One region of the Streptomyces sp. NPDC004838 genome, then DNA from elsewhere that is predicted to be linked to it. Evidence: riboswitches for the same ligand, from Rfam matches in the RefSeq annotation. Region 1 holds a riboswitch; the other holds the start of a gene.

Region 1 (14,642 bases):
CACCGGAGGCAACCGCCTCCACGCGCAGCCCGATGTCGCCACGAACACGATCGCGGCCTGCGCCTCACGGTCATCAGCCCGACGTCGGCCCCCACCCCGGACGCTTCGCGCCGCTCAACCAGGTCCGTCGTGCACGTTCAGTGAACGACAACGCCATGAGAGCACGGTGTCGCAGGGAGCCGAGCCTCCATCAGACCCGGATCGCGATACGGAGCGTCACCACCACCGGAGAGACAAGGTGCGACAAGCTGGGACAATACGGTGCGGAGTGATGGGATTGAACGGAGTGGGCAATGGGGCGTCCCTGGCTGAACGTGCTGGTAAAGGTGGTGCCCGTTCCGCTCGGGTTACTGCTCAGCGGTGCTCTGGTCTGGAGTGCCACCAACGCCGACTGGAGTGCGACCAGCAGCAACAGCGGCAACACGTGGACCTCCGGCTCGTTCGGGCTGGCCAATGACAGCAAGGTGCCCATGTTCGACGTCGAGGACATGCAACCTGGCGACAGGGGCTCCAACTGCATCAGGATCAAATCGAACACCGATTTCCCCTCAGTGCTCAAGGTGTACAGCAGCTCACCGAACTGGCCCAACAACTTCCAGTCCTTCGTCAACCTCAGAATCGAGGTGGGCAGCGGCGGCGACGCCGGCGACTGCAAGGGCTTCACCCGGCGCGAGACCGTGTTCCGCGGCACCCTGGACACGTTCGTCGCCGTGCACACCGACTTCCGCACCGGCGTGGGTCCCTCCCCCCTGCGCGGCGCGGTGAGTTTCCGCATCGCGTGGGAGTTCAGCCGGAGCGCACCCAATGGCTCGCAGAGCACCAACACCAACGAGGTGACCTTCACCTGGGAAGCACGGGAACACAAGTGACTCTCCCCAGTGACCCTGCTGCCGGCGCTCCCCGCCAACCCACGGTCAAAGACGTCCCGCACCCGATCCGCGTGGTCACCTCGATCACCGCACGTACCTTGCTCGGCTCGATGGTCGGGCTGATGGTGTGGGCGCAATTGCCCGTGGTGGCGCTGGGCTGGACAGCGGGCGTGGTGCAGTCGGGCTCCATGCGTCCCGCCCTCATGCCGGGCGACGTCGTTCTCTACCAGCCACCACGCGACCGCACACCGGCGGTGGGCCAGATCGTGCTGGCCCAGGACCCCACTCGATCCGGCCAACTGCTCACCCATCGGGTCCACGGGGTACTTCCCAACAACGACCTGATCACCAAAGGTGACGCCAACTCCACCCCTGACTCCACCCCGATTCGGCCCAAGGCACTCCAAGGCGTCGCGCGATTGCACGTGCCCTGGATCGGGCTGCCGGTCCAGCTCTGGCGCGCCGAGCAGCTCGTGCGGGAGGCGATCCTGCTGCTCGGACTGGCCATTCTGCTCGCGCTCGCCGCGCTGCCACCGCACAGCCGTAGCCGGCACAAGTAGTTCCGGTGGCTGGAAAGGTGCCGTTCAGGGCCTACGACCTCAGCACTCGATGATGTTCACCGCGAGCCCGCCCCGCGCCGTCTCCTTGTATTTGACCGACATGTCCGCGCCCGTTTCCTTCATGGTCTTGATGACCTTGTCGAGCGAGACCATGTGGCTGCCGTCGCCGCGCATCGCCATCCTCGCCGCGGTCACGGCCTTGACCGCCGCCATGCCGTTGCGTTCGATGCAGGGGATCTGGACCAGACCGCCGACCGGGTCGCAGGTGAGGCCGAGGTTGTGCTCCATGCCGATCTCGGCGGCGTTCTCGACCTGTTCGGGAGTGCCGCCCAGGACCTCCGCGAGGGCGCCCGCGGCCATGGAGCAGGCGGAGCCGACCTCGCCCTGGCAGCCGACCTCGGCGCCGGAGATGGAGGCGTTCTCCTTGAAGAGCATGCCGATCGCGCCTGCCGCGAGGAGGAAGCGGACCACGCCCTCGTCGTCGGCGCCCGGCACGAAGTTCGTGTAGTAGTGGAGAACGGCCGGGATGATGCCCGCCGCGCCGTTGGTGGGGGCGGTGACGACCCGGCCGCCCGCCGCGTTCTCCTCGTTCACGGCCATCGCGTAGAGCGTGATCCACTCCATGGCGTGGGCCGAAGCGTCGCCCTCGGCGCGCAGCCGGCGGGCCGAGTTGGCGGCGCGCCGGCGGACCTTGAGGCCGCCGGGGAGGATGCCCTCACGGGACATGCCGCGCGAGACGCAGGCCCGCATGACCCCCCAGATGTCCAGCAGACCCGCACGGATCTCGTCCTCCGTGCGCCACGCCTTCTCGTTCTCCAACATGAGGGAGGAGATCGAGAGCCCGGTCTCCTCGGTCAGCCGCAGCAGTTCGTCGCCCGTGCGGAAGGGGTGCCGCAGCACGGTGTCGTCGAGCTTGATCCTGTCCTCGCCCACCGCGTCCTCGTCCACGACGAAGCCGCCGCCCACCGAGTAGTACGTCTTCTCCAGGACGGTCGCGCCCTCGGAGTCGTACGCGAAGACCGTCATGCCGTTGGCGTGGTACGGCAGGGTCTTGCGGCGGTGGAGGATCAGGTCCCTGTCGAAGTCGAAGCCGATCTCGTGCATCCCGAGCAGACTGATCCGGCCGGACTCCTTGATCCGCTCCACCCGCTCGTCGGCCGTCTCGACCTCGACCGTACGGGGGGAGGCGCCCGTCAGGCCGAGGAGGACGGCCTTCGGGGTGCCGTGGCCGTGGCCGGTCGCGCCGAGCGAACCGTACAGCTCGGCCCGTACCGAGGCGGTGTGGACGAGCAGACCCTCGTTCTTCAGCCGCCGGGCGAACATCCGGGCGGCGCGCATCGGGCCGACCGTGTGGGAGCTGGAGGGGCCGATGCCGATCGAGAAGAGGTCGAAGACCGAGATGGCCACGGGGACTCCTAGGAGAGTGGTAGACGCCGTTGTCTGCCGGGGTGGTGCGGGGTGGTGCGGATACGCGCCGGGGTGGTGCGCGGGATGCACCGGGGTGGTGCGTGGTACGGGCGGGGCACCGCGCTCACCGTCCAGTGTGCGCGGTGCCCCGGAATCCGCCGGTGGAACGTAAGGGCTACAGACCGGGGTACAGCGGGTGCTTCGCGGCCAGCGCCGTCACCCGGGCGCGCAGCGCCTCGGCGTCGTAGGACGGCTTCAGCGTCTCGGCGATGACGTCCGCGACCTCGCGGAAGTCGTCCGCCTGGAAACCGCGGGTGGCGAGCGCCGGGGTGCCGATCCGCAGGCCCGAGGTCACCATCGGCGGCCGGGGGTCGTTCGGGACGGCGTTGCGGTTGACCGTGATGCCGACCTCGTGGAGCCGGTCCTCGGCCTGCTGGCCGTCCAGCTCCGAGTCGCGCAGGTCGACGAGGACCAGATGGACGTCCGTACCGCCGGAGAGCACGGAGACGCCGTACTTCCTGACGTCGTCCCGGACCAGGCGCTCGGCGAGGATGCGCGCGCCGTCCAGCGTGCGCCGCTGGCGCTCCTTGAAGTCCTCGGTGGCGGCCACCTTGAAGGAGACCGCCTTCGCCGCGATGACATGCTCCAGCGGGCCGCCCTGCTGACCGGGGAAGACCGCCGAGTTGATCTTCTTCGCCAGTTCCTGCGTGGAGAGGATCACTCCGCCGCGCGGGCCGCCCAGCGTCTTGTGGGTGGTCGTGGTGACGACATGGGCGTGCGGCACCGGGTTGGGGTGCAGACCCGCCGCGACGAGGCCCGCGAAGTGGGCCATGTCGACCATCAGATACGCGCCGACCTCGTCCGCGATCCTGCGGAAGGCGGCGAAGTCCAGCTGACGCGGGTACGCGGACCAGCCGGCCACGATCAGCTTGGGCCGGGACTCCTTGGCGAGCTTCTCGACCTCGGCCATATCGACCTGGCCGGTGGCGTCGTCCACGTGGTAGGCGACCACGTTGTAGAGCTTGCCCGAGAAGTTGATCTTCATGCCGTGGGTCAGATGCCCGCCGTGCGCGAGATTCAGGCCCATGATCGTGTCGCCGGGCTTCAGCAGCGCGAACATCGCCGCCGCGTTCGCCTGCGCGCCCGAGTGCGGCTGGACGTTCGCGTGCTCGGCGCCGAAGAGCGCCTTCACACGGTCGATGGCGATCTGCTCGACGACGTCGACATGCTCACAGCCGCCGTAGTAGCGGCGGCCGGGGTAGCCCTCGGCGTACTTGTTGGTGAGGACGGAGCCCTGGGCCTCCATGACCGCGACCGGAGCGAAGTTCTCCGAGGCGATCATCTCGAGGGTGGACTGCTGGCGGTGGAGCTCGGCGTCGACGGCGGCGGCGACGTCCGGGTCCAGCTCATGGAGAGGGGTGTTGAGAAGCGACATCTCTGGATCCCTGGGGGTGGTGATGGTCGGTTGCCAAAGTCCCTCAGCTGCTGGGGCGCATCAGCTGCGGGGGCACGTCAGCCGCTGGAGAAATCCGCGTACTCGTCGGCGGTGAGCAGATCCTTGGGCTCCTCGCCGACCCGCACCTTGAACAGCCAGCCGCCCTCGAAGGGGGCGGTGTTCACCAGCGAAGGGTCGTCCACGACGTTCTGGTTGATCTCGGTGACCTCTCCGGAGACCGGGGAGTACAGATCGCTGACCGACTTGGTCGACTCCAGCTCGCCGCAGGTCTCGCCCGCGGTCACCGTGTCGCCCACCTCGGGAAGCTGTGCGTAGACGACGTCACCGAGCGCGTTGGCCGCGAACTCCGTGATGCCGACCGTCGACACACCGCCGTCGGCGGCCGACAGCCACTCGTGCTCCTTGCTGTAACGCAGCTGCTGGGGGTTGCTCATGATCTGAATTCTCCTGTACGCGGGAAGTGCGGATGTACGGGCAGGGGGGTGGTGGGCGAGGGTGTGCCGAGGGTCACTTCTGGCGCTTGTAGAACGGCAGCGCGACGACCTCGTACGGCTCGTGCGTGCCGCGGATGTCGACGCCGACGCCCTCGGCGCCGGGGACGGCGTGCTCCGGGTCCACGTACGCGATGGCGATCGGCTTCCCCAGCGTGGGGGAGGGCGCGCCCGAGGTGACCTCGCCGACGACCTTGCCGCCGGCGACGACCTCGTATCCGGCGCGCGGGACACGGCGGCCCTCGGCGATCAGGCCGACGAGCTTGCGCGGCGGGGCGGTCTCGGCGCGCTCGGCCGCCGCGGCCAGGGCCTCGCGGCCCACGAAGGCTCCGCCGTTCGTGGTCTTCTCGAACTTCACGATCCGGCCGAGGCCGGCGTCGAAGGGGGTCAGCGCGGTGGTCAGCTCATGCCCGTACAGCGGCATGCCCGCCTCCAGGCGCAGGGTGTCGCGGCAGGACAGACCGCAGGGGACGAGACCGGCGTCCCGGCCCGCGGCCGTCAGCGACTTCCACAGCTCCTGTGCCCGCTCCGGCTCGACGAACAGCTCGAAGCCGTCCTCGCCCGTGTAGCCGGTACGGGCGATCAGCGCGGGGACCCCGGCGACCGTGCCGGGCAGGCCCGCGTAGTACTTCAGCCCGTCCAGGTCGGCGTCGGTGACGGACTTCAGGATGCCCGCGGACTCGGGGCCCTGTACGGCGATCAGCGCATAGGCGTCCCGGTTGTCGCGCACCTCGGCGTCGAAGCCCGCGGCACGCTCGGTGATCGCGTCCAGGACGGTCTGGGCGTTGTCCGCGTTGGCCACGACCATGTATTCGGCGTCACCGAGGCGGTAGACGATCAGATCGTCCAGGATGCCGCCGTCCTCCCGGCAGATCATGGTGTAGCGGGCGCGCCCGACGCCGACCGTGCCGATGTTCCCGACCAGCGCGTAGTCCAGGAGTGTGGCGGCCTGCGGGCCGGTGACCGTGATCTCGCCCATGTGGGAGAGGTCGAAGAGGCCCGCTCGGGTGCGTACGGCCTGGTGTTCGTCGCGCTCGCTGGCGTACCGCAGCGGCATGTCCCAGCCGGCGAAATCGGTCATGGTCGCGCCCAGCGACCGGTGCAGGGCGTCGAGGGGGGTACGACGGGGGGCAGGGCTCATGGACGGGACTCCCAAGGCATGGCGACGAGGACGTTCCTCCCCATCTGTCATCGGAACCTGAGAGGTTCACCGCGACCGTACGTAGAGATGGTCGCGACTTGCACCTTGGGTGGAGCCACTGCCAGCGGCTCGCTTTTCAGATCTGCCTCATCGCGCGCGGTACGGGGCCTGAGAGATTCAAGGGAGGAACTTGCTCCTTCGGCGTCCGGCGGCATGGCCGGAACTCTCCCGCGCGGATTCAAGCGGCCGGTATGCAGTTGGCGGGCACATCATTGCACGCCTCACGGTCGAGTGGGGTGGACGGGCCCAACGGATTCTCCCGTCGCCGTTCCCGGAACCGCGACATGGGGCAAGACGCTCTTCACGGGGAAACCCGTTGAACCGCATTACCATTTCTTTACGCTTCTTGGGCAAGTGTGTCGGTGAGCTGACAGTGGGGGAGGGTGTGATGACGTTGCAGCACTCCGGTGCTTACGCGACGACCGCGGGGGTGCCCGCTCAGCCATCGGCGCCCGTCCGGGAGCTTCTGGGGGCGCCCGCGCCCGCGCTGCGGGATCTGCGGGAGCGCTCCGGGCGCAGTCCGCGGCGGCTGACATTCGGAGCGGGTGACCTCGTGGTGGTCTCCGGGCTGCCCGGCAGCGGGAAGTCCACGCTGATCCGGCGTGCGGCGAGCGGCCTGCGCATCGACTCCCAGGACACGCGGGACCGGTGGGACGCCCGAATGCCCGGGTTTCTGCCGTACGCGGTCTACCGCCCCTTCGTCCGCCTCGCGCACTACGCGGGGCTGCGGCGGGCCCTGCGCTCCGGCGAGAGCGTCGTCGTCCACGACTGCGGTACGCAGGCGTGGGTGCGCCGCTGGCTCGCCCGTGAGGCCCGGCGCCGGGGCACGGCCCTGCATCTGGTCATCCTCGACGTCTCGCCGAAGATCGCCCGGCAGGGGCAGCGCGAGCGCGGCCGGGGAGTGTCGGGGTACGCCTTCGCCCGCCACCGCCGTGCCGCCGGCCGTCTCATCTCGGACGCGGAGGGCGGCCGTCTCCCGTCCGGCTGCGCCTCCGCGGTGCTGCTGGACCGGGACGCGGCGACGGTCCTGACCCGGATGGGGTTCGCCAGCCCGCCGAGGTGCTGAGGGCGGCGCCCGAGTACGGAAACGGACCCGCGAGACGGGATACGGGACGTGTACGGGACGTCTGTGAGGCGGGACATAGGGGCGCGGGTCCGTGTACGGCACGGGTCTGTGTACGAGGCAGGGGCGCGGGCGCGAGCTTGCGTACGTGGGAGCGGAACACGAGCACCAGCCCGAGCCCGCGGGCTCGGGCACCCGGATGGGTAGGGCATTTTTCAGCCGTCCGCGTCCCCAGGGGCCGTTCCTGTTTCCCCGTCCCGTCCCCGTGGCTGTTCCCGTCCTCTCCGTCCCGGCGCCTTGTCCCCGTACCCGCGGCCGTCTCCCCGTCCCGGCCTCCCTGGCCCCCGCCTCTGTCGCCGTCAGACCGCTCTGTGGTGGGGTGCGGCCACCCGCCGGGCGGAACGCCAGGGCGGGTGGGACGCCGGGACGGGCGGGGCCGGGAGCAGCCGGGCGGCGGGGGCGGCTGGACCGCACCGCCCGTTCGCGCCGTCCGCCCGCCCCTCGCGCCCCGCGCCGTCCACCCCGCCTGCGCCCCGCGCGCCTCGCGGTGCCGTCCACCTTGGCTAAGTGGCCGCCGCTCGTCCGCGCCCCGCGCGGCCCCCGCGGCCTTCCACGGCATTAAAGTCGGGGGAGCGCAGTCGTGGGACGCCCGGTGGGAGCCGGGGGAGAGGGTCGGGGGCATGACCATGTCGGAGCAGGCGCATTCGCGTCTCTACGCGCAGTGGCCTGTGAACGAGCTGGAAGAGGTGCTCGCCGCGTCGGTCGGGAACCCGGCCGCGGGTGCGCGGCTCGTCGAGGTGCTCGGGCGGAGCCGTATCTGGGTGCCGCTGCCCAACGGCGGCGGCCCGGAGAGCCGGGACCTCGATCTGCCCATGATGGAGATCGACGGTGGGGCGTATGTGCCCGTCTTCAGCTCGGAAGAGCAGTTCATGGCCTGCGTCGGCAGCCATATGTCCTTCACCGTCGCGCCCGCGCGCGAGTTCGCCCGCGGACTGCCCCCGCAGCTCGGCATCGCCGTCAATCCGGGTGGCGCCGTCGGCGCGCCGCTGCCGCCGCCCGCCGTCGCCGAACTGTGCCGGGCGGTGGGCGACCCGCTGGGGGGCGTCATCGATGCCGGAGGCCCTGGGGCGGGGCCCGCGAGCGGTGGGCGCGTACGGCTTTTCGAGCCGGACTGGCAGGACGAGCCCGTCGACTTCCTGGCCGCGGCGGCCGGGGAGTTCCAGGAGTCCGGCGTCGTCCTCACCGCGCGCAGGGCTCTCGCCTCCGTCGAGGGCGATCCGCCGACGCTCTTCATCGGCGTCCAGCTCGCCTCCCTCGACGCCGCCCACGCCAACGCCCCCCTGGACGCCCTGGGCCGGGCGCTGGGCCGGGTCCCGATTCCCTGGCCCGTCAGCATCGTGCTGCTGGACGTCGCACACGACCCCGTGGCCGACTGGATGCTGGAGAAGCTGCGCCCCTTCTATCAGCGGGATCACAGATAGCGAACGGGTGGCGCTCAAGGACGTCAAGTCGATGTCAGGACGGCCGATTAAGCTGGTTTCATATGCCCGGACACCACCAGCGGTCCGGAGTCGGCCTCCCACCGGCTGGAGGTCGCGAATGTCGGATACAGGGTCGGACAGAGGGGCGGGACCAGGGTGAGCGCGTCAGGCACCGCGGCGACCGGGCAGGTCGAGCACATGCTCCGCCAGGTGACCCCCGGGCGCTATGACGCGTACGAGGCACTGCTCAAGGCGCTCGCCGACCCCGCGGGCGGCCAGGTGTGGATGCTGCTCTGGCAGGGCCGGCCGGGCACCCCGGACGCGCAGTACGGGAACATGGAGATCGACGGCGTCGGCTACGCCCCCTGTGTCACCTCCGCCCAGGAACTCTCCGTCTCCGGCTGGAACCGCGCACATGAGGTGGTCAGCGGGCTCGACATCGCCCGAGCGCTCTACCCCGACCGCTGGGGCATCTGGCTGAATCCGCATGCCCCCGGTGGCGGCGTCGGCATCCCCTGGCCGGATCTGCGCCGGATCGCCACCGGCCTCGACCGGATGCCGGCCGGACCGCTCAGGCTCTCCGAACCGGCCATCGAGATCCAGCACTTCTACGCCCTGCTCTCGCAGAACGCCCACCGCACCACCGCCGTCCGCTCACTGCGCCGCGCGTGGGTCCAGCCCGCGCTGGGCACTCCGTATCTCGCCATCGGGCTCGATCTGTACGACACGGGCAGACAGTCGGTGGACGCGGTGCGCGCGATGATGCAGCAGTCGATCGCCGCGGTGCCGGACGGGCTGCCCGTCTCCACGGTCGCGATGTCGGACGAGTACGACCCGGTGGCGATGTGGCTGCGGGCCAATGCCCAGCCCTTCTACGACCGTGACGCCCATGACCCCGCGCATGGCGGCGGCGGTTACGGCTACCCCCCTCCCCACGGCCGCTGATCCTGCGGTAGCCGGTAGCCGGTAGCCGGTAGCCGGTAGCCGGTAGCCGGTAGCCGGTAGCCGGAGGCCGGTAGCCGGCCCCCGAAGCCCGAGCATCGGGGCCGATCCTTCAGAAGACGGAAGCCCGAAGGCTCGCCCGGATGTTCACCGATCCCCAAGGGTGCTGATCCCCGACGGCACTGATCCGGGTGAACACCGCGCCCCCACGCGCTGAATCCGGAAGCGCGCGCCCAACCCCGGGAGTCACCGTTCCTCGGGCGCCGACCCCCGAGCGTGGCCGCCCGCCCGCGCGCCCGGTTCGCCGCGACCGCCCACCCCGGTCTCCGCAGGTCTCCGCGCGCGGCCCGTACGGCATGTGTGAAGGGCCCACACACCCCGGCTCCGCACGAGCTTCACGAATGCCGTGCCCGGCCCGGTCGTTTGCCTGTTTCCGAGCGCAATTGCCCCTTCGATCCCTCGGACGCACTCCGGTCCACATAGTGGGAACTGTCCCAACTTTCGCCTCATACACGGCAATTACCGATCCGCTCAGTATGGGAAGCGGTCCGGATATCGGAGCCTCTGAGGGTGCATCACGTTTGAGCAACCATTGCTCAGGGGGTCTGGCGGGTGATCGCGGGACCGTTGAAGACTCCCGCACCAAGGGGAGACGCGCACCCCTTGTACGGCTGGGTAACCCGTACCTCCGTACCGACTGCCGCATGTCCAACCGGATGTTGTGAACGAAGCCGCTCCAGCGGCGGGTACGGGCCGGTCACCTCCGGCCGAGAGGGGCCCCACCACGATGACGGCACCAATGCACGACACGAGCGCGGACGCGGAGAAGGCCGCGACCGCCGACGTCGCGGCGGCTGTACTCAAGAAGTCGGTCGAGGGCCGATCACTGCGGCAGATCGCCTGGACCCGACTGAAGCGGGACAAGCTCGCGCTCGCGGGCGGCATCGTTGTCATACTCCTGGTCCTCGTCGCCGTCTTCGCCCCGCTCATCGTCGATCTGCTCGGCCACCCGCCCGACAAGTTCCACCAGGACAAGCTCGATCCGCTGTTCGGCCTGCCCATCGGTTCGTACGGCGGCATCAGCTCCGAGCATCTGCTGGGCGTCGAGCCCAGCAACGGCCGCGATGTCTTCAGCCGGATCGTCTACGGCGCGCGGATCTCGCTCCTGGTGGCCTTCCTGGCCGCCCTGGTCGCCGTACTGCTCGGGACGGTGTTCGGCGTCATGGCCGGATACTTCGGCGGCTGGGTCGACTCGGTCATCAGCCGGGTGATGGACATGCTGCTCGCCTTCCCGCAGCTGCTCTTCATCATCTCCCTGGTCTCGGTGCTCCCCACCGATCTGCTGGGCATGACCGGGACCAACGTCCGAGTCGCCATCCTCGTCACCGTGATCGGCTTCTTCGGCTGGCCGTACGTCGGACGCATCGTCCGCGGCCAGACCCTCTCCCTCCGGGAGAAGGAGTACGTGGAGGCCGCCCGCAGCCTGGGCGCGGGCCGGCGCTATGTGCTCTTCAGGGAACTCCTGCCGAACCTCGTCGCCCCGATCACCGTCTACGCGACCCTGATGATCCCCACCAACATCCTCACCGAGGCGGCGCTCAGTTTCCTCGGCGCGGGGGTGAAGCCGCCCACCGCCTCATGGGGGCAGATGCTCTCCTCGGCGGTGAAGACCTATGAGTCCGACCCGACCTTCATGGTGGTGCCCGGTCTGGCGATCTTCATCACGGTCCTGGCCTTCAACCTCTTCGGCGACGGAGTGCGGGACGCGCTCGACCCCAAGGGCACCCGGTGACCGCCCTCGATCCCCGCGGCGCCGCCCGGCCGCGGCCAACTGAACGTGCCCCTGCCACAGATGTCAGGCGGCTCCCCGATGGATTCCCGGCGTCGAGCAGGGACCGCGCTACCCCGGAGGTTGCAGGAACTATGACTCCCCTACGTTCGTCGAGGACCAGGCGCATCGCCGGAGCGGCGCTCGTCGTGGCCGCCCTCACGGCCACCGCGGCGTGCGGCGGCGGCTCCGACGACGAGAACGGCGGCGGCAAGGGCGCCGGATTCAACGCCGGAGCCAAGGGCATCGCCAGTCCGTCGACCAAAGCGGGCGGCACGCTGAAGTTCATCGGCAAACAGGACCTGGACTCCGCCGACCCCCAGCGCCAGTACTACGGCATGGCCTGGGACTTCTCCCGGTTCTACGCGCGGCAACTCATCTCGTACGCGACCAAACCGGGCGCCGCGGGCGCCGAACTCGTCCCCGACCTCGCCAAGGCCAAGGGCGTCGTCTCCAACGGCGGCAAGACCTACACCTACCAGCTCCGCTCCGGGATCACCTGGGAGGACGGTTCGCCGATCACCTCCAAGGACATCAAGTACGGGATCGAGCGCATCTGGGCCAAGGACGTCATCACCGGCGGCCCGCAGTATCTGCGGCAGGTCCTCGACCCGGAGCAGAAGTACCCGGGGCCGTACAAGGACACCACCGCGGACAAGCTCGGACTGCAGGCGATCCAGACGCCCGACGACACGACCATCGTCTTCAACCTGGCCGCGCCCAACGGCGACTTCGAGCAGATGCTCGCCATGCCGTCCGGGTCGCCGGTGAAGAAGGAGAAGGACACGGCGGCCAAGTACCAGCTGAAGCCGTTCTCCTCGGGCCCGTACAAGTTCGAGTCGTACACGCCGAAGAAGAGCATCGTCCTCGTCCGCAACGACAAGTGGCAGAAGGCGTCCGACCCGATCCGGCCCGCGCTGCCGGACAAGATCACCGTCACGATCAACTCCAACATCGAGGCCATCGACGAACTGCTCATCAAGGGCGAGTACGACCTCGACCTGAACGCCACCGGAATGGCCCAGGCGGGCCGTACCAAGGCGCTCACCGAGCACAAGGACAATGTCGACAACATCGAGACGAGCTTCGTCCGCTATGTCGACATCGCCACCAAGGTCGCGCCGTTCGACAACATCGAGTGCCGTAAGGCCGTCATCTACGCCACCGACTACACATCGCTGCAGACGGTCCGCGGCGGCCCGCAGGCCGGCGGTGACATCGCCACGAACATGCTGCCCAAGGGCATCAAGGGCGCGGACGACTACGACCCGTACGGCATCAAGGCGCGCCAGGGCAAGCCGGACACCGCCAAGGCCAAGGAAGCCCTGAAGGCGTGCGGCAAGCCGAACGGCTTCAGTACCAACATCAGCGCCCGCAGCAACAACCCGAACGAGGTCCAGGCGGCCGAGGCGCTCCAGCAGGCCCTCGGGGCCGTCGGCATCAAGACTGAGGTCGAGGCGATCGACGGTGCCGAATCCTCCAGCATCACCGGTTCGCCGGCCGTGGTGAAGCAGCGCGGCCTGGGCCTGGTCATGTCCGGCTGGGGCCCGGACTTCCCGACCGGCCAGGGATTCTCGCAGCCGCTCGTCGACGGCCGCTTCATCGCCACGAACGGCAACTACAACATCTCCGAGACGAACGATCCGAAGATCAACAAGTTCTTCGACGACGCTCTGAAGGAGACCGACCCGAACAAGGCCGGCGAGATCTACCAGCAGATGAACCACGCCGTCGCCGACCTGGCCGTGCAGATGCCGTTCATCTACGAGAAGAACATCACCTGGCGCAGCTCGCGGCTGACGAACGCCTACTCGACGGCGGCCTACAACGGCCGTTACGACTACGTCAGCCTGGGCGTCGTCAAGTAATCCTCCGCCATGACGTCCAGTCCTCCGCCATGACGTCCAGTCGTCCGTCATGACGTGACTTCGTCCGTCATGACGTGCAGTCCTCAGCCGTGACGTGCACGGTCGCCCGCGGCCCGGCCCCGGGCGACCGGCCACGCCCCCACCATCGCCCAACCCGCCAGTCCCGAAGGGCAGGTGATGGCCTCGGGCGGCGGCCGGGAGCACCCCGTCGACCGGGGTCGCCCCGGCCGCCGCCGGGCCGCGCACAGTGCTTGCATACATCGTCCGGCGATTGTTCGCCGTCGCCATGATGCTGTTGGTCGTGACCCTGACGACCTTCGTCATCTTCTTCGTGCTCCCGAAGTGGGCCGGGTCCGATCCGGCGTATCTCTTCGCCGGCAAGCAGACCGACCCCGCCGCCATCGAGGGCATCCGGAAGAAGCTGGGTCTGGCCGATCCGGTGCTGGTGCAGTTCTGGCACTTCGTCCAGGGCCTGTTCGTGGGCCGGGAGTACGCCAACGGCGCGGACGTCACCAACTGCCCCGCCCCCTGCTTCGGCTACTCCTTCCGTACCGAACAGGAGGTGTGGCCGCAGCTCACCGAGGCCATCCCGGTCACCCTGTCGCTCGCCGGGGGAGCCTGTCTGCTCTGGGTCGTCGGCGGTGTCAGCACCGGCGTCGTCTCCGCGCTGCGCCGCGGCACCCTGTGGGACCGGGCCGCGATGACCGTCGCGCTGGCCGGCGTATCGCTCCCGATCTACTTCACCGGACTGCTCTCGCTGGCGATCTTCAGTTACCAGCTGGACTGGGTCGGCGGCGAGTACGCCTCGCTGGGGCAGGATCCGGCCCAGTGGTTCGAGACGCTGATCCTGCCCTGGATCACCCTCGCCTTCCTGTACGCGGCGATGTACGCGCGCCTCACCCGCGCCACCATGCTGGAGATCATGGGCGAGGACTACATCCGCACCGCCCGCGCCAAGGGACTCACAGAGCGGGTCGTCATCGGACGGCACGCGATGCGCTCCACCTGGACGCCCGTGCTGACGCTGCTCGGCCTCGACCTCGGAGCGCTGCTGGGCGGGGCGGTGCTCACCGAGTCCACGTACAACCTGCCAGGACTCGGGCGGCTCGCGATCGAGTCCATCAACACCAAGGATCTTCCGCTGATCCTCGGCGTCACGCTCATCGCGGCCCTGTTCATCTGCGTCGCCAACCTCGTCGTGGACCTGCTGTACGCCGTCGTCGACCCGCGAGTGAGGCTCGGATGACCAACCTCGAAACCTCCGGCACTTCGGACGCGTCCGGCACGTCCGGAACCCCTGGTGTGTCTGGTGCGTCTGGTGCGTCCGGCGTGTCTGGTGGCTCCGGAGCCGCCGATGCGTCCGGAACCCCGGCTACGTCCGGCGCGTCCGGAGCCGCCGATGCGTCCGGCGAATCCGGCACGTCCGCGGACGGCGACACCGGTGCGGGAACGGCCCCCGGCGAGGTCGCGGCGGCC
Region 2 (14,642 bases), on a different contig from region 1:
CGTACGAGTTTGACCACGGGCACCCGTGTGATGCCGCCCGCCCGGCCGGGACGCGGCCACTGGAGCTCCGCGTCGATGCCGTCGCGGCACGCGGTGTCGAAGTTCTCCGCCGCTGCCTCGAACGGGAGCCTGGTCCACACCGGCCGCGGCTCCTCCGCGAGCGCGCGGACCAGTCCGTAGTAGAAGGCCGCGTTGGCGATCACATCGGTGACCGTGGGGCCCGCGGGCAGCACCCGGTTCTCCACCCGAAGATGCGGCACCCCGCCCGCGATGCCGTAGACAGGGCGGTTCCACCGGTAGACCGTGCCGTTGTGCAGGACGAGTTCGTGGAGTCCGGGGACCCCGCCGTCGTCGATGATCCGCAGCGGATCCTCTTCTTCGTCGCAAATGGGCAGCAGGGCCGGGAAATACCGCAGATTCTCCTCGAAGAGGTCATATACGGAATTCACCCATCGCTCACCGAACCAGGTGCGCGGGCGCACCCCCTGGGCCTGGAGTTCCGGCGGCCTGGTATCCGTGGCCTGCTGGAACAGCGGTGGCCGGGACTCTCGCCACAGTTCCTTCCCGAACAGGAAGGGCGAGTTGGCCCCGACCGCGACCTGAACCGCCGCCACCGCCTGCGCCGCGTTCCACACATCCGCGAACCGTGCCGGCGTCACCTGCAGGTGCAGTTGGACGGATGTGCACGCCGCTTCCGGCGCGATCGACGCCGAAGTGCAGGTCAGCCGCTCCACGCCCTCGATGTCGAGGGCGAACGCCTCACCGCGCGCCGCGACGATCTGATCGTTCAGCATCGTGTAGCGGTCGTCGTCCGAGAGATTCGCGCTGACGAGATCGTCCTGGGCGAGGGTGGGCAGAATGCCGATCATCACGATTCCGGCGCCGACTTCATCAGCTTTTCGGTGGGCATATCCGAGCCCCGTTCGCAACTCCTCTGCCAGCTGGTCGAGAACCCGGCCGTCGAGCCGGTGCGGAACGATATTTACTTCCAGGTTGAACATTCCCAGTTCGGTCTGGAAATCCTGGCTCGCGATCCGCTCGAGCACTTCCGCATTCATCATCCTGGGCAGCCCGTCGGCACCCGCCAGATTCAGTTCGATCTCCAGACCCATGAGATTTCTGGGACGGTCGAACCTCTTCTCCGCCAGGAGCCGTCCCAGTCCCGCCAGACACTGCTGGAGCTTCCGCCGATACCGCTGGCGATCAGACAGCGCGAACCCGTCCGTCACGACCTTGTCCCCCATTGAAGCGTCCTTCCTCCGGTGGGCGGCACGCAGCATCGGTCGCTCGCGTCACGGACGATAATGCCCAGACCGACTGATCCATAACGCAGCGCGGGCGCTTCCGGACCGGTACCGTGGCGTGCGCCATCGGGCGGCCCGCAGACCCGGCAGGGTGCAGTACACATCTACCTTCACCCACTGTCTGGTGAAAAACGCCGACGAGTTTCGGCCTACCGGCATGGGGACATACTCCCAGGCTATCGCCGGAAACGTAGGGGAAAACCGGCGTATCGAACGGCTGAAAAGGACTTGAATCCGCCTTGCCCTTAACGCCGGCCAGCGCTAGCGGAAACACAGTGAGAACACGTGTCGTATAAACTCGGTGGACGAGGCAGAGAGTTGGCACCCGGTGGCCCTTCCGGCCCCCCTCTGGCCCCGCACGCTGACAGCGCCGTCCGCACCTGCCCTGGCTCCACGTGTCTCCCAAGCGAGAGGCGACCCATCATGCCGCTGCATGTCCCCCCGGCCCCAGCGCCTGCCGTCCGCAGCGTCCTCGCGGCACTCGGTTCCCCGTCCGCCGTCCACGAGGACCACATCCCGGCACTCAGGTCCGTCCAGGGACCCGTGAGCCCCGAATCACCGCTCCCCGTACATGTACTGGAGAAACTGAAGGTGCCGGACGGGCTGGACGGGATCGTGCCCGACGATCCCCGGCCCGCCACCCGGCTCACCGGGTGGCGCTTCCTCCTCCGCGCCGGCGAGCGGTCCGTGGCCGCGGCGGAGACGGAGCTGACCCCGGACGGCTGGCTGTTCTCGCACTTCTTCGAAGGCCCCTACCTCCGCTCGACCGAACAGGCGCTCCGTCAGGCGGAGTCGCTCCAGACGCCGTTCCAGCCACGGCTGCTCTCCATACCCGCGCTGTACATGCTCACACTCTGGCTGCACGCGGACACGGAGGCCGACGCCTCCGCGGGCACCCCCGGATCCACCGACCTCCTGGTGCCGCTCGCCCCGGCACCGCCCGGCATCGCCGCCCACCGGCCGCACCGGTTCGCCGACCTCCTGCCCGTGATGAACCTCCGGCTGACTCCCGCCCCGCTGCTGGGCTCACCGGCCTGACACACCGCCGCCCCACATCCCGCCCGGCGGTCGAACCCTGTTCGCGCCCCGTCACTCATCGGTGACGGGGCGCACTGCTGCCCGAATGGACTAGTCCATTCCGGCCCCCCTGAACCACCCGAAAGGACAGTCAAGTTGAGCTGAACCGCCCGCGTGGGTGATACGTCTCTCATGAGAGAGACGAGCTGTCGCGAAATCCCTGCGGATTGACGCTCGTGCGGCAACACTGGGATCGGACCGACAGATACGGGGGGCGGCCATGAACACCTCATCGAGCCGCGGGACACTCACCACATCACAGCGAAAGAACCCACCCATGTGCCAGCATCAGCCACCTTGCCCGACATCCGACTCAGCCGACAGGGATGCGGCGCGCCTCATGGCGCACCACCCTGAACAGGGCTGGAGCCTGCTGTGCAATGGCGTGCTCCTCTTCGAGGACACCGGCGAACTGCTGCCCGACGGACAGATCATCGCGCCGCACCGGCCTCTCCGGGCGGTGAAGGCGGCCTGAGAGCCGTCTGAAAGCCGTCCCTCGGCACCCGTTGGATCGAGCCCTCTGCGTGGATGCGTCGCATCGTACGGCGGGGGGCGCCCGCATATCGGGCGCACAGGCGCGATCCGGCCAAGCGACGCGGCGGCGACGGGCGAGGCGGGGGCCTTCGCCCACGACGAGCCGGGGTTCCGTACGCGGATCCGGCGCGGTACGACGGGCCGTCGGTCGTGCCGCGAGCTGTTCTCCGTACAACAGCTACGACGGGTACGACCGGGGCGAACCGCACGACAGAAGCAAACCGTACGACAGGGGCCGGCCGGAGAGTTCCTCCGTACCGGCCCCGACGCACGCGTGCCGTCCGTCAGTTGTCGTACTCGTCCAGCGGCGGGCAGGAGCAGACGAGGTTGCGGTCCCCGAACGCGTCGTCGATCCGGCGGACCGGCGGCCAGTACTTGTCCGCGGCGTTCACCGCGCCCGGGAAGACCGCCTCGTCCCGGCTGTAGGCGTGCGTCCACTCCCCGCCCAGCGCGGCGGCGGTGTGCGGGGCGTTCCGCAGCGGATTGTCGTCGGCCGGCCACTCGCCCGACGCGACCTTCTCGATCTCCGTGCGGATGGCGATCATCGCGTCGCAGAAGCGGTCGATCTCGCCCAGGTCCTCGCTCTCGGTGGGTTCGATCATCAGCGTCCCGCTGACCGGGAACGACATCGTCGGCGCGTGGAAGCCGTAGTCGATGAGCCGCTTGGCGATATCGGCCACGCTGACGCCGGTGGCGTTCGACAGGGGCCGCAGATCCACGATGCACTCATGGGCGACCAGTCCGGCCGGTCCCGTGTACAGCACCGGGTAATGGGGCTCCAGCCGCTTGGCGATGTAGTTGGCCGCGAGCACGGCGACCTGGGTGGCCCGCTTGAGGCCCTCGCCACCCATCAGCCGCATATACGCCCAGGAGATCGGCAGAATGCCCGCCGAGCCCCAGGGAGCCGCCGAGATCGGTCCCACACCCGTCTCGGGGCCGGCGGTCGGCTGGAGAGGGTGGTTCGGGAGATACGGGGCCAGGTGCGCCCGCACCGCGACCGGACCGACGCCGGGGCCGCCGCCGCCGTGCGGGATGCAGAACGTCTTGTGCAGATTCAGATGTGAGACGTCCCCGCCGAACTCGCCCGGCTTGGCGAGGCCCACCAGGGCGTTGAGGTTGGCTCCGTCGACGTACACCTGGCCGCCCGCCTCGTGGACCCGTGCGCAGATGTCGGCGACGTGCTCCTCGAACACCCCGTGCGTGGAGGGGTAGGTGATCATCAGCACGGACAGTTCGCCGCGGTGCTTCTCGATCTTGGCGCGCAGGTCGTCGACGTCGATCTCGCCGTCGTCGGCGGTCTTGACGACGACGACCTTCATGCCCGCCATGACGGCGCTCGCCGCGTTGGTTCCGTGCGCGGAGGACGGGATGAGGCAGACGGTGCGCTGCTCTCCGCCGTTGGCACGGTGGTACGCGCGTACGGCGAGGAGCCCCGCGAGTTCGCCCTGGGATCCGGCGTTGGGCTGGATGGAGACCTTGTCGTAGCCGGTGACCTCGGCAAGCCGCTCCTCCAGCTCCCGGATGAGCGTGAGATAGCCGGCGGCCTGTTCGACCGGGGCGAAGGGGTGGATCTGCCCGAATTCGGGCCAGGTGACCGGTTCCATCTCGGTCGTCGCGTTCAGCTTCATGGTGCAGGAGCCGAGTGGGATCATGCCCCGGTCCAGCGCGTAGTCACGGTCGGCCAGGCGGCGCAGATAGCGCAACATGGCGGTCTCGGAGCGGTGCTGGTGGAAGACGGGGTGGGTGAGGTAGTCGTCGGTCCGCAGCAGCGCCTCGGGCAGCGCGTCCCCGGTGGCGGCGTCCAGCGCCTCGATGTCGGCGTCGACGCCGCAGGCGGCCCAGACGGCGGCCACGGCCGCGCGGGTGGTGGTCTCGTCGCAGGCGACGGAGACATGCGCGTCGTCCACGAGGCGGATGTTGACCCCGCGCTCACGGGCGGCGGCGACCACATCGGCGGCCGGGGCCGGGACGCGTACGGTCAGGGTGTCGAAGTACGAGCCGTGCACCACGTCCACACCGCCGGCCTTCAGGCCCTCGGCGAGCAGGGTGGCGTAGCGGTGGGTGCGCCGGGCGATCGACCGCAGTCCGTCCGGGCCGTGGTAGACGGCGTACATCCCCGCCATCACGGCGAGCAGCACCTGCGCGGTGCAGATGTTGCTGGTGGCCTTCTCGCGGCGGATGTGCTGCTCGCGGGTCTGGAGCGCGAGGCGGTACGCCTTGTCGCCGTCGGCGTCCACGGAGACGCCGACGAGCCGTCCGGGCAGGCTGCGGGCGTACGTCTCCCGCACGGCCATGTAGCCGGCGTGCGGGCCGCCGAAGCCCATGGGGACGCCGAAGCGCTGGGTGGTGCCGATCGCGATGTCCGCGCCGAGTTCGCCGGGCGAGGTGAGCAGGGCCAGCGCGAGCAGATCCGCGGCCACGGTGACGACCGCGCCGAGGGCGTGCGCCTGGTCGATGACGGGCTTGAGGTCCCGTACGGCGCCGGAAGCACCGGGGTACTGGAGCAGGACGCCGAAGACGCCGCCGTCGGCGATCTCCGCGGGGATGCCTTCGCTCAGGTCGGCGGCGACGACCTCGACTCCGGTCGGTTCGGCGCGGGTCCGGATCACGGCGAGGGTCTGGGGCAGTACGTCGGTGTCGACCAGGAAGACGCCGTTCTTCACCTTGCCGACGCGGCGGGCGAGCGACATGGCCTCGGCGGCGGCGGTGCTCTCGTCGAGGAGGGAGGCACCGGAGGTGGGCAGGCCCGTCAGTTCGGCCACCATGGTCTGGAAGTTCAGCAGGGCTTCCAGGCGGCCCTGGGAGATCTCCGGCTGGTACGGCGTGTACGCGGTGTACCAGGACGGGTTCTCCATGACGTTGCGCAGGATCACCGGCGGGGTGAAGGTGCCGTGGTAGCCGAGGCCGATCATCGGCGTCAGCACCTCGTTCCGGTCGGCGAGGGAGCGCAGCTCGGCGAGGACCTCGGCCTCGGTGCGCGCGTCCGGGAGCCCAAGTGCCCCGGCGCTCTTGATGACGTCGGGCACCGCCGCGGCGGTCAGCTCGTCCAGCGAGCCGTAACCCACCTGCGCCAGCATCTTGGCCTGGGCCTCGGCGTCGGGTCCGATGTGGCGCTGCTCGAAGGGTGTGCCTCGCTCCAGCTGTGCGAGCGGCATGCGGTTGGCGGTCATGTAGGAGGCCTCCTGGTCTGACACGACCTGCGAGGGGCACCACGGCGCGGGATGCCCTGGACGGCCTCCCCCTCTGTCATCTCAACCTGAGAGCTTCGCCGGACCGCCCGAAAACGGGGCGCTCCGGCTTTCACCGTCGGTGAGAGCGGATGCCGTCCGACGCCCGCCCTGCTTTCCAGAGTGACCTCGTCCGTGCGGTACAGGTGCCTGAGAGATTCCGGGGAGGATTTGCTCCTTCGGCGCCACCGTCGTCCTGCCGGTGGACTCTCCCGCACGGGGTCAGCAGCCGCCTGCCAGCCTACCAGCGCACACTCTCGACGATCGTTCATGCGATCCCTCAAGTGGCCGACGGCCAGAATGTGCCCTTTCGTATGATTTAACCAGCAGTTGCGACCTTCTGGAGGGACCGTGCGAACCGATATCGATCCGCGCAGCCTGATCGGCCGCAAGGCGTTCGACCGCAACGGCGTGAAGATAGGAACGATCGACGAGGTCTATCTGGACGACGCCACGGGCTCACCCGAATGGGCGGCAGTCCGCACCGGGCTCTTCAGCCGGGACGCGTTCGTCCCGCTGGAACCGAGCACCTTCGCCGACGACATCCTGCGTGTCCCGTACGAACGCTCGCTGGTCAAGGACGCGCCGGACTTCGGCGTCGGCCGCCATCTCTCCCCCGAGCAGGAACTCCAGCTGTACCACCACTACGGCCTCGAACTCTCCGTGGCCCCGGAGACTCCGCCGTCACCGGCCCGCGACCGCTCCTTCGGGAAGGTCGCCGGCGACGACGCCTGACGCGAATCGTCGGCCAGGGCGACGAGGGCGACCAGGGGCAGCGGATCGGAGAGCACCAGCTCCGGATCGTCCGTTCGGAACGTGCGGACGCGCCCAGGCGGCGAGTCCGGCTCCTCGAACCGCACGGTGACCCGCCCCACCCCGCTGCCCTGCACCCATCCGGCCCCGTACACGGCATGCCGCACATCGTGACCGGCGGGCCAGCGCCGCTCCCCCAGCGCCTCGTCCCCCGCGGGCGCGTCCCCGGCCCCGGCCGTGTGCCCGCCGTGCCGTACGGGTCCGTCATCGCCCGGCAACGCACCCGTCCGTACTCCGCCGCCGAGGCCGCCGGGCGGCGGCCGGTCACCGCTCTCGTACGGGCTCCGCGGGTCGGCGTCTCCCGGCCGTACGGCTCCTCCCGCGCCGGGCACGGCCTCCGCCGCTCCTGTCGGCTCCCCAGCCGCCGCCTGGGCGGCCTGGGCGAACAGGTCCTCCTGGGTGTAGTCCGCGAGGCCGCTGACCCCCACGCCCAGCAGTCGCACCCCGCCCGTCGTGTCCACGGCCTCCAGCAGCCGCGCTGCCGCCTCCCGTACCACCGAGGGGTCGTCGGTGGGCCCCCGCAGGGTCTCCGAGCGGGTCAGCGTCGAGAAGTCGTACCGCCGCACCTTCAGCACGATCGTCCGCCCCGAGTGCCCCGACGCCCTCAGCCGCTGTACGCAGCGGTCCGCGAGCCGCTCCACCTCCAGCCGGATCCCGACCCGGTCGTGCAGATCGACGTCGAAGGTGTCCTCCACCGACACCGACTTGGTGTCGCGCTCGGCGACCACGGGCCGGTCGTCGTACCCCATCGCCATCCGGAACAGCGAGGTCCCGTGGGCCTTGCCCACCAGCCGTACCAGTTCGTCCTCGCCCGCCTCCGCCAGCTCCGCGCAGGTCGTCATGCCGGCCCGCCGCAGATGCTCCCCGGTCGCCGGTCCGACGCCGGGCAGCGTCCGTACGGACATGGGCCCGAGCAGCTCGCGCTCCGTGCCGGGCTCTATGAGGACGAGCCCGTCCGGCTTGGCCTGCTCGGAGGCGATCTTCGCGAGCATCTTGGACCCGGCGAGCCCCACGGACCCGGTGAGCCCGGTGACCGCCCGGATGTCCGCGCGCAACCGCTCGCCCACCAGCCGCGCCGACAGCGAGTCACCGGCCGAGCCGCCCGCCTCCAGATCCACGAACGCCTCGTCGAGGCTGAGCGGCTCGACAAGCGGTGAGAGCCTGCCGAGCAGCGCCATGACCTGATCGCTGACCGAGCGGTAGACGGAGAAGCGTGGCACGAGATACGCCGCGTTCGGCGCGAGCCTCCTGGCCTGCGCCATGGGCATCGCCGAGTGCACTCCGAAGCGTCTCGCCTCGTACGAGGCCGTGGCGACGACCCCTCGTGGACCGAGGCCGCCGACGATCACCGGTTTTCCGCGCAGGCTGGGCTTCGCCGCCTGCTCGACGGCGGCGAAGAACGCATCCATGTCCAGATGCAGAATCGTCGGCGCGGATCTCACATCTCCGATGCTGCCTCACGCCACTGACAATGCCCCGCCAACCGGCCCGCGCGCCCTCCACCGGTCCCACCCGGGCACAGGGCCCCAACCGCGTATCGTCTCGTCCTCGCCGTCGCCGGTACGGGCACACCGGCGACGGGTCCGCGCTCAGACCGCGCGGTCGCGTCTGCGCCTGGCCAGTTCGTCGGCCGGGTTGTTCCCGACGAGTGTCTCGCCGGTGTCGATCCGCTCGCCGTGCAGCTGCGACAGCGCCGCCTCGACATCGCGCCAGACCACGCCGACGGCGATGCCGAAGATGCCCTGTCCGCCCTGGAGCAGATCGACGACCTCGTCGGGAGACGAGCACTCGTAGACCGTCGCCCCATCGCTCATCAGGGTCATCCGCTCCAGATCGGCGAAGCCGCGATCCCCGAGATGCCGCACGGCCGCCCGGATGTTCTGAAGGGCCACGCCGGTGTCCAGGAACCGCTTGACGATCTTGAGGACGACCACATCGCGGAAGCTGTAGAGGCGCTGTGTGCCCGACCCGTACGCCGGGCGGACACTCGGCTCGACCAGGCCGGTACGCGCCCAGTAGTCGAGCTGTCGGTAGGTGATGCCCGCGGCCGCGCACGCGGTGGGCCCGCGGTAGCCGACCGTCTCCTCGGACGGTTCAGCCGCACCCCGCTGGAGCGGATACGGCCCGCCCTCCCCCGGACTCCGTCCGAGGGCGCCCCCAACCGCACCGTCGCCGCTGCTTCTCACGCCGGCCCTCCGTCCTTGACTGCCCACACGACGGTAGGCAGTCACCAGGGGTGCGTCAACGATCGCCACACTCGCCACGCCGAGTGATAATCACCCTGAGAGTGGTTTCGCATGCCCCGATCCGGGGAAGGGCTGCTCGAATGCGCCCTGTCCGCCGGCGGGTGGCCACCGGCTTCCGCCGACGGCCACCATGCTCACTCAGCGTTCAGCGGTCACTGACTGCTGGTTCCGAAGTCCTCGGGAGAGATCTGGTCGAGGAACTCGCGGAACTTCTCCACCTCGTCCTCCTGCTCGTCCGGGATGGCGATCCCCGCGTCGTCGAGCACCCCGTCACTGCCGTAGATCGGCGTGCCGGTGCGCAGGGCGAGCGCTATGGCGTCGGACGGGCGGGCGCTCACCTCGACTCCACTGGCAAAGACCAGCTCCGCGTAGAAGACCCCTTCGCGCAGGTCGGTGATGCGGACCTCGGTGAGTTCCTGCCCCACCGCCTCCAGCACGTCCTTGAAGAGGTCGTGGGTCAGCGGTCTGGCCGGTGCCATGCCCTGCTGTGCGAAGGCAATGGCGGTCGCCTCCCCGGGACCGATCCAGATGGGGAGGTACCGGTCGCCTCCCACTTCACGCAGGAGCACGATCGGTTGGTTGGAGGGCATTTCCACCCGGACACCCACAACGTCGAGCTCGTTCACACAGCAACCCTAGGACGTGCCCGGCCTCTTTGGGTAGTCGGGCACGTCCATGATCAGTGGAGCCGGACCCCGAGAGCGGTCTGTACCAGGGCCGCGTGGAGCCGTACGGACAGGGCCGCCAGCTCTTTCGCGGTGGCCTCGGCATGCGCTCTGGTCTGCGGATTACGATGCCGCCGCAAGGGTGCGACCACCTGTTCGACGAGTCCGGCCTCCCGGTCGGCGGCGGCCTTCATGGCCCGCAGATGCCGTGGTTCGAGACCGAATCTGCCGAGATCGGCGATGAGCCGGGCCACGGTCACCGACTCGGCGTCGTACCCGCCGTCGCCGTCGGGTGCGAGCAGGCCGTACGACTCCCAGTCGGCCAGTTCCTCCTCGCCGACCTCGGCGGCGGCCAGCAGCTCGGCCCGCCCCACCCTGGCGGCGGTACGCCCGTCGGCGTCGGACTCCCCGGCCCCGTCGGACAGCTCCCGGCCGGAGCTCTGAGCGGGCAGCTGCGGCTGCTCGCCACGGGCGACGGCGTCGAGATGCTCGCGGATGACCTTCAGCGGAAGATAGTGGTCCCGCTGCATGCGCAGCACCTGGGCGAGCCGCTCGACATCCTCCGAGCTGAATTTCCGGTACCCGGACGGGGTACGGCGCGGTTCGACCAGCCCTTCGGCCTCCAGAAAACGGATCTTGGAAATCGTGACGCCGGGAAACTCGTCCCGCAGCTGATGAAGCACCGTGCCGATGCTGATCAGCTTCTCGCCCGCGGAGGCGGTGCCGTGTCCGGCACCGCCCGTCGTCGGTGTTCGCAGCATGTGCCTTCCCTGACGGGCCTGACGGATTACATGCCCCGCTGGCTCGCATGGCTCGCGTAGAAGACCAGTCGGTACTTGCCGATCTGGACCTCGTCGCCATTCGCCAGATAGACCGCGTCGATCCGCTCACGGTTGACGTAGGTGCCGTTCAGGCTGCCGACGTCGGCGACGCTGAAACTGCCGTCCGGGCTCCTGCGGAACTCGACATGACGCCGGGACACGGTCACGTCGTCCAGGAAGATGTCGCTCTGCGGGTGCCGGCCGGCCGTGGTCAGCTCGCCGTCGAGCAGGAAGCGGCTGCCGGAGTTGGGTCCGCGCCGGACGACCAGCAGCGCCGAGCCGAGGGGCAGGGCGTCCACGGCGGCCTGAGCCTCCGGGGACAGCGACGGGAGCTGTGTCTGCCCCGTCACCTCGGAGTCGTACGCCTCCAGCCCGGAGATGGAGATCGTCGACGTCGTCTCCGAAGGACGCTCGGCCGAGACCCCGCCACGCAGTGGTGCTCCGCAGTTGGAGCAGAACCGGCTGGACTCGGCATTGCGGTTCCCGCACCTCGTACACACCGTCACGCCCGCCATGGACGGATCCTCCTGTCGCGGCTGGCCCCCGCGGGGATTGGTCGCATAGGGGTCGGGGGCAAACCCTCCACCCGTACCTGAGGTTGATGGTTCCCCGAAACCTATGCGGCCGGGACCGGCAGGGTCAACAGACGACGCGCCCCGGCCACCCGGAATGTCACCACCCGGACCAGCGACCTCGTCCCGGAAGAGAGGCCGCTCAGCGCCCTGCTCCTCCTGGCCATGACGCCGGGCACGATGCCTGGCGTTGCCGCCGTCCTCGCGTCCGCTCTTGCCGAACAACTTCGCAAACAACTTCACGGGCGATTCCCCTTGACCGAAATAGACCCGCCCGTGGGGCAGGACGAACCCTCATTGATCACACCTGCCGACCCGGACATCATCACAACGTCCGCGGCCGTCAGACAGTTTCCATTACGCCGCGCGATGTCGGTGTGCCGACCCCCCGCAACCTCTCGTCCCGGCGACCCGGGCATCGCGCTCCCCGGCCTCACCGCGCTGACGACCGAGCGTAGTCAGGGCTCTTCACGGGTCGCAAGGCATCCACGACGATCCTCTCCGCGCGCTCCACCGTGGCCGTGGCCTGCTCCTTTTCCAGTGTTTGCACGACCCCGCCCGGAATGTTCAGGGCGGGCTCCAGATCCTGCGGCTTTCCGATGACCTTGAAAACGTACGGCGCGCTGATCCGCATCCCGTCCACCTTGATGTCACCGCCGGTGCCCGTCAGATAGGTATCGGCCACGACCCGGACGCCATTGACCTGAATCGCCTCGGCGCCCGCGGCCCGCAGCTCCTGGACCGCGTCGAGCAGCATGTCCGGCTCCACGGAGCCGGACTGGCCGGCGACGGTGAGCGTGATGCCCGGCCCCTGGGCCGCGACGGTCCCGGCCAGGATGCCGAGCTGCTGTTCCTTCTGCCGCGTCTGCTTACGCGCCTCCTCCGCCTGGTCGGAGCTGTTCTCCAGTTCCGCGCGCTGGACCTCCAGGCGCTGCTTCTCGTCCTCCAGCCGCTGGGTGCGGCTGTCCAGCTCGTCGAGGATGCGTACGAGATCCTCCTGGCGTGCCCCTCGCAGAGCACTGTTGTCACTGGTCGAGCGGACCTGGATGGCGAGCCCGAGACCGAGGACGAACAACAGGACCGCGACGATGAATTGGGCGCGGGTCGCCCGGGGCGGCCAGAGACCGGCCTTCAGCCGCTGCCGGCCCGTCAGCCCCGCCGGGGCCGTGCCGGTCTCCTTGGTCGCCTCGGTGGCCTCCGGCTCCGCGCGTTCGGGTCCGCCGGGTGCCGGTTCCGCGGGTGCCGTTCCTGCGGGCTCGGAGGGCTCGGCCTCGGGCATCTCGGACCGGGGACCGGCGACCTTGGGGGCGGTGTCCTCGGGAATCCCGTTCCGGGGACGCTCTTCGCTGTTCATCGGCGTCACGCCTGGAAGACGTGCCGGCGGATCGCGGCAGCGTTGGAGAAGATCCGGATGCCGAGCACGACCACCACTCCGGTCGACAACTGGGCGCCGACGCCCAGCTTGTCGCCGAGGAACACGATCAGGGCGGCCACGACCACATTCGACAGGAAGGAGACGACGAACACCTTGTCGACGAAGATCCCGTCCAGCATGGCCCGCAGCCCGCCGAAGACGGCGTCGAGCGCGGCGACGACAGCGATCGGCAGATAGGGCTCGACCACCGCCGGAATCTCGGGCCGGACCAACAGTCCGACCACGACTCCCACGACGAGGCCCAGTACGGCGATCACGATGTGCCCTTCCCTGTGTCTGCCGTACCCTGCCCGCTGCCCTTCCCGGCATCGGGGGTTCCCGGCTCTGCTGTGCGTACGATCAGGCTCGGGGCAGCCGGAAGACGCACCTTGTCCTGTGTAGAGATGCTGAAACGGATCCCGAAGTTCTCTCGCAGCACCTGCAAATACTGTCCGTCGGAACTTTCCTGGAACGAACTGCTCAGCCGCTTCCCGTCCCCCACCGCCAACACCGTGTACGGCGGCACCAGCGGCCGGTTGTCGACCAGTATGGCGTCGCCCGCCGCACGGATGGCGGAGAGGGCGGTCAGCCGCTGTTCATTGATGGCCACGGCCTCGGCGCCGGACTCCCACAGTCCGTTGACGATGCGTTGCATGTCGCGATCGCGCACCCGGCCCGTATCACTGAAGCCGCTGCTCTCCCGGGGACCGCCGGCACCACCGCCGACGGCGTCCTTCGCATCGTCCACGACGAGCTTCACGCCGGGTCCGCCGACCTCCGTCGCCCCGGCGAGCATCGCGACGAGTTCCCCCTGGCCACCGTCCTGGGCGTTGAGGGCCTTCCGCTGCCGCTCACCCACCTCGTCCCGGAGTTCGTCGACGCCTCGCTCCAGTGCGTCCGCCTCGGCGGTCTCGGCGTCGACGCGGTCGATCAGTTCCTCGCGCTCCTTGGCCACGACCGGGGCGGATATCCGCGCCTCGGCGGCGCCGACGGTGACTATCACGGCCGCGAGCACCAGGCCGAGGGCGAGCCAGAGCTTGGCCCGCAGGGTACGGGGCAGCCCACCGCCCTCCGCCCGGCGCCGGGCCGTCGCCTCGGCGTATCCCTCGTCGAGACTGTGCTCCATCACGTTCGTCAGCAGCGACATGGACGCATCGGGGCGCGGCGGTGGAGAACCAGTGCTCCGAATGGGGGGCTGCTGCGGCATGCCGCACATCGTCGCACGCCATGGCCGCTACCGCCGAATGGCCCCACCGGCGGGCCGGGAGCCGTCGGTGGACAACTCCCGGCACACCGGTCACACGTCAGTGACCTGCGCTGTCGACGACGGCGGCCCACTCGTTGAGCAGTGCCTGCGCCGAAGCGTCATCGGGTCCTTCCGCCCACAGATGGGTGACGGCCTCCGCGGGGTCGGGCAGCACCATCACCCAGCGGCCGTCGGTCTCGACGACACGAACCCCGTCGGTCGTGTCCACATGCCGCTCCTCGGCCGCCTCCACGACCCGCCGCATGACGAGCCCCTTGACCGCCCAGGGAGTGGCGAGATCACGCCGCAGCACATGCGCGCGCGGAATCCGGGCGTCGATCTGGCTCAGCGTGAGCTGCGTACGCGCCACCAGCCCCACCAGCCGTACCAGGGCCGCCGTACCGTCGAAGACACTGCTGAACTCCGGCACGATGAAGCCACCGCGGCCGTCGCCGCCGAAGATGGTGGTCTCCTCGCGGCCCACCCTCGTCAGATCGTCGGGCGAGGTCGTCGTCCACTCCACCTGTGTGCCGTGGTACGCGGCCACCTGCTCGGCGATACGGGTCGTCGTCACCGGCAGAGCCACCCGGCCGCTGCGCCGTTCGGCCGCGACCAGGTCGAGCAGCACCAGCAGCGCCCGGTCGTCCTCGATGATGCGACCCCGTTCGTCCACGAGCGACAGACGTTCGCCGACCGGGTCGAATCGCACGCCGAAGGCCGCCC

The links. A riboswitch is a leader RNA that binds a small molecule or an ion and turns the genes downstream of it on or off. The one in region 1 is predicted to bind glycine.
Region 2: it holds a riboswitch for glycine, as region 1 does, so the genes downstream of both, gcvP (aminomethyl-transferring glycine dehydrogenase) here and gcvT (glycine cleavage system aminomethyltransferase GcvT) in region 1, are expected to answer to the same signal.

What each region holds. Positions count from the first base shown of each region.
Region 1 is NZ_JBSGAW010000001.1:91,864-106,505, reverse strand. It holds partial or broken gene ACWEFL_RS00470 (transposase) at 1-99, opposite strand, end outside; gene ACWEFL_RS00465 (hypothetical protein) at 294-869, shown strand; gene ACWEFL_RS00460 (signal peptidase I) at 866-1,429, shown strand; gene ACWEFL_RS00455 (L-serine ammonia-lyase) at 1,469-2,836, opposite strand; gene glyA (serine hydroxymethyltransferase) at 3,012-4,271, opposite strand; gene gcvH (glycine cleavage system protein GcvH) at 4,349-4,726, opposite strand; gene gcvT (glycine cleavage system aminomethyltransferase GcvT) at 4,800-5,924, opposite strand; glycine riboswitch at 6,072-6,165, opposite strand; gene ACWEFL_RS00435 (AAA family ATPase) at 6,373-7,050, shown strand; gene ACWEFL_RS00430 (enhanced serine sensitivity protein SseB) at 7,728-8,528, shown strand; gene ACWEFL_RS00425 (enhanced serine sensitivity protein SseB C-terminal domain-containing protein) at 8,685-9,473, shown strand; gene ACWEFL_RS00420 (ABC transporter permease) at 10,258-11,262, shown strand; gene ACWEFL_RS00415 (ABC transporter substrate-binding protein) at 11,394-13,166, shown strand; gene ACWEFL_RS00410 (ABC transporter permease) at 13,414-14,412, shown strand; gene ACWEFL_RS00405 (ABC transporter ATP-binding protein) at 14,496-14,642, shown strand, end outside.
Region 2 is NZ_JBSGAW010000027.1:2,826-17,467, reverse strand. It holds gene ACWEFL_RS26960 (glutamate-cysteine ligase family protein) at 1-1,244, opposite strand, end outside; gene ACWEFL_RS26955 (hypothetical protein) at 1,728-2,342, shown strand; gene ACWEFL_RS26950 (DUF5999 family protein) at 2,659-2,856, shown strand; gene gcvP (aminomethyl-transferring glycine dehydrogenase) at 3,200-6,085, opposite strand; glycine riboswitch at 6,271-6,367, opposite strand; gene ACWEFL_RS26940 (PRC-barrel domain-containing protein) at 6,494-6,877, shown strand; gene ACWEFL_RS26935 (DNA polymerase IV) at 6,787-8,397, opposite strand; gene ACWEFL_RS26930 (MerR family transcriptional regulator) at 8,545-9,141, opposite strand; gene ACWEFL_RS26925 (bifunctional nuclease family protein) at 9,354-9,827, opposite strand; gene ftsR (transcriptional regulator FtsR) at 9,881-10,627, opposite strand; gene ACWEFL_RS26915 (FHA domain-containing protein) at 10,654-11,544, opposite strand; gene ACWEFL_RS26910 (DUF881 domain-containing protein) at 11,693-12,613, opposite strand; gene ACWEFL_RS26905 (small basic family protein) at 12,619-12,951, opposite strand; gene ACWEFL_RS26900 (DUF881 domain-containing protein) at 12,948-13,880, opposite strand; gene ACWEFL_RS26895 (sugar phosphate nucleotidyltransferase) at 13,978-14,642, opposite strand, start outside.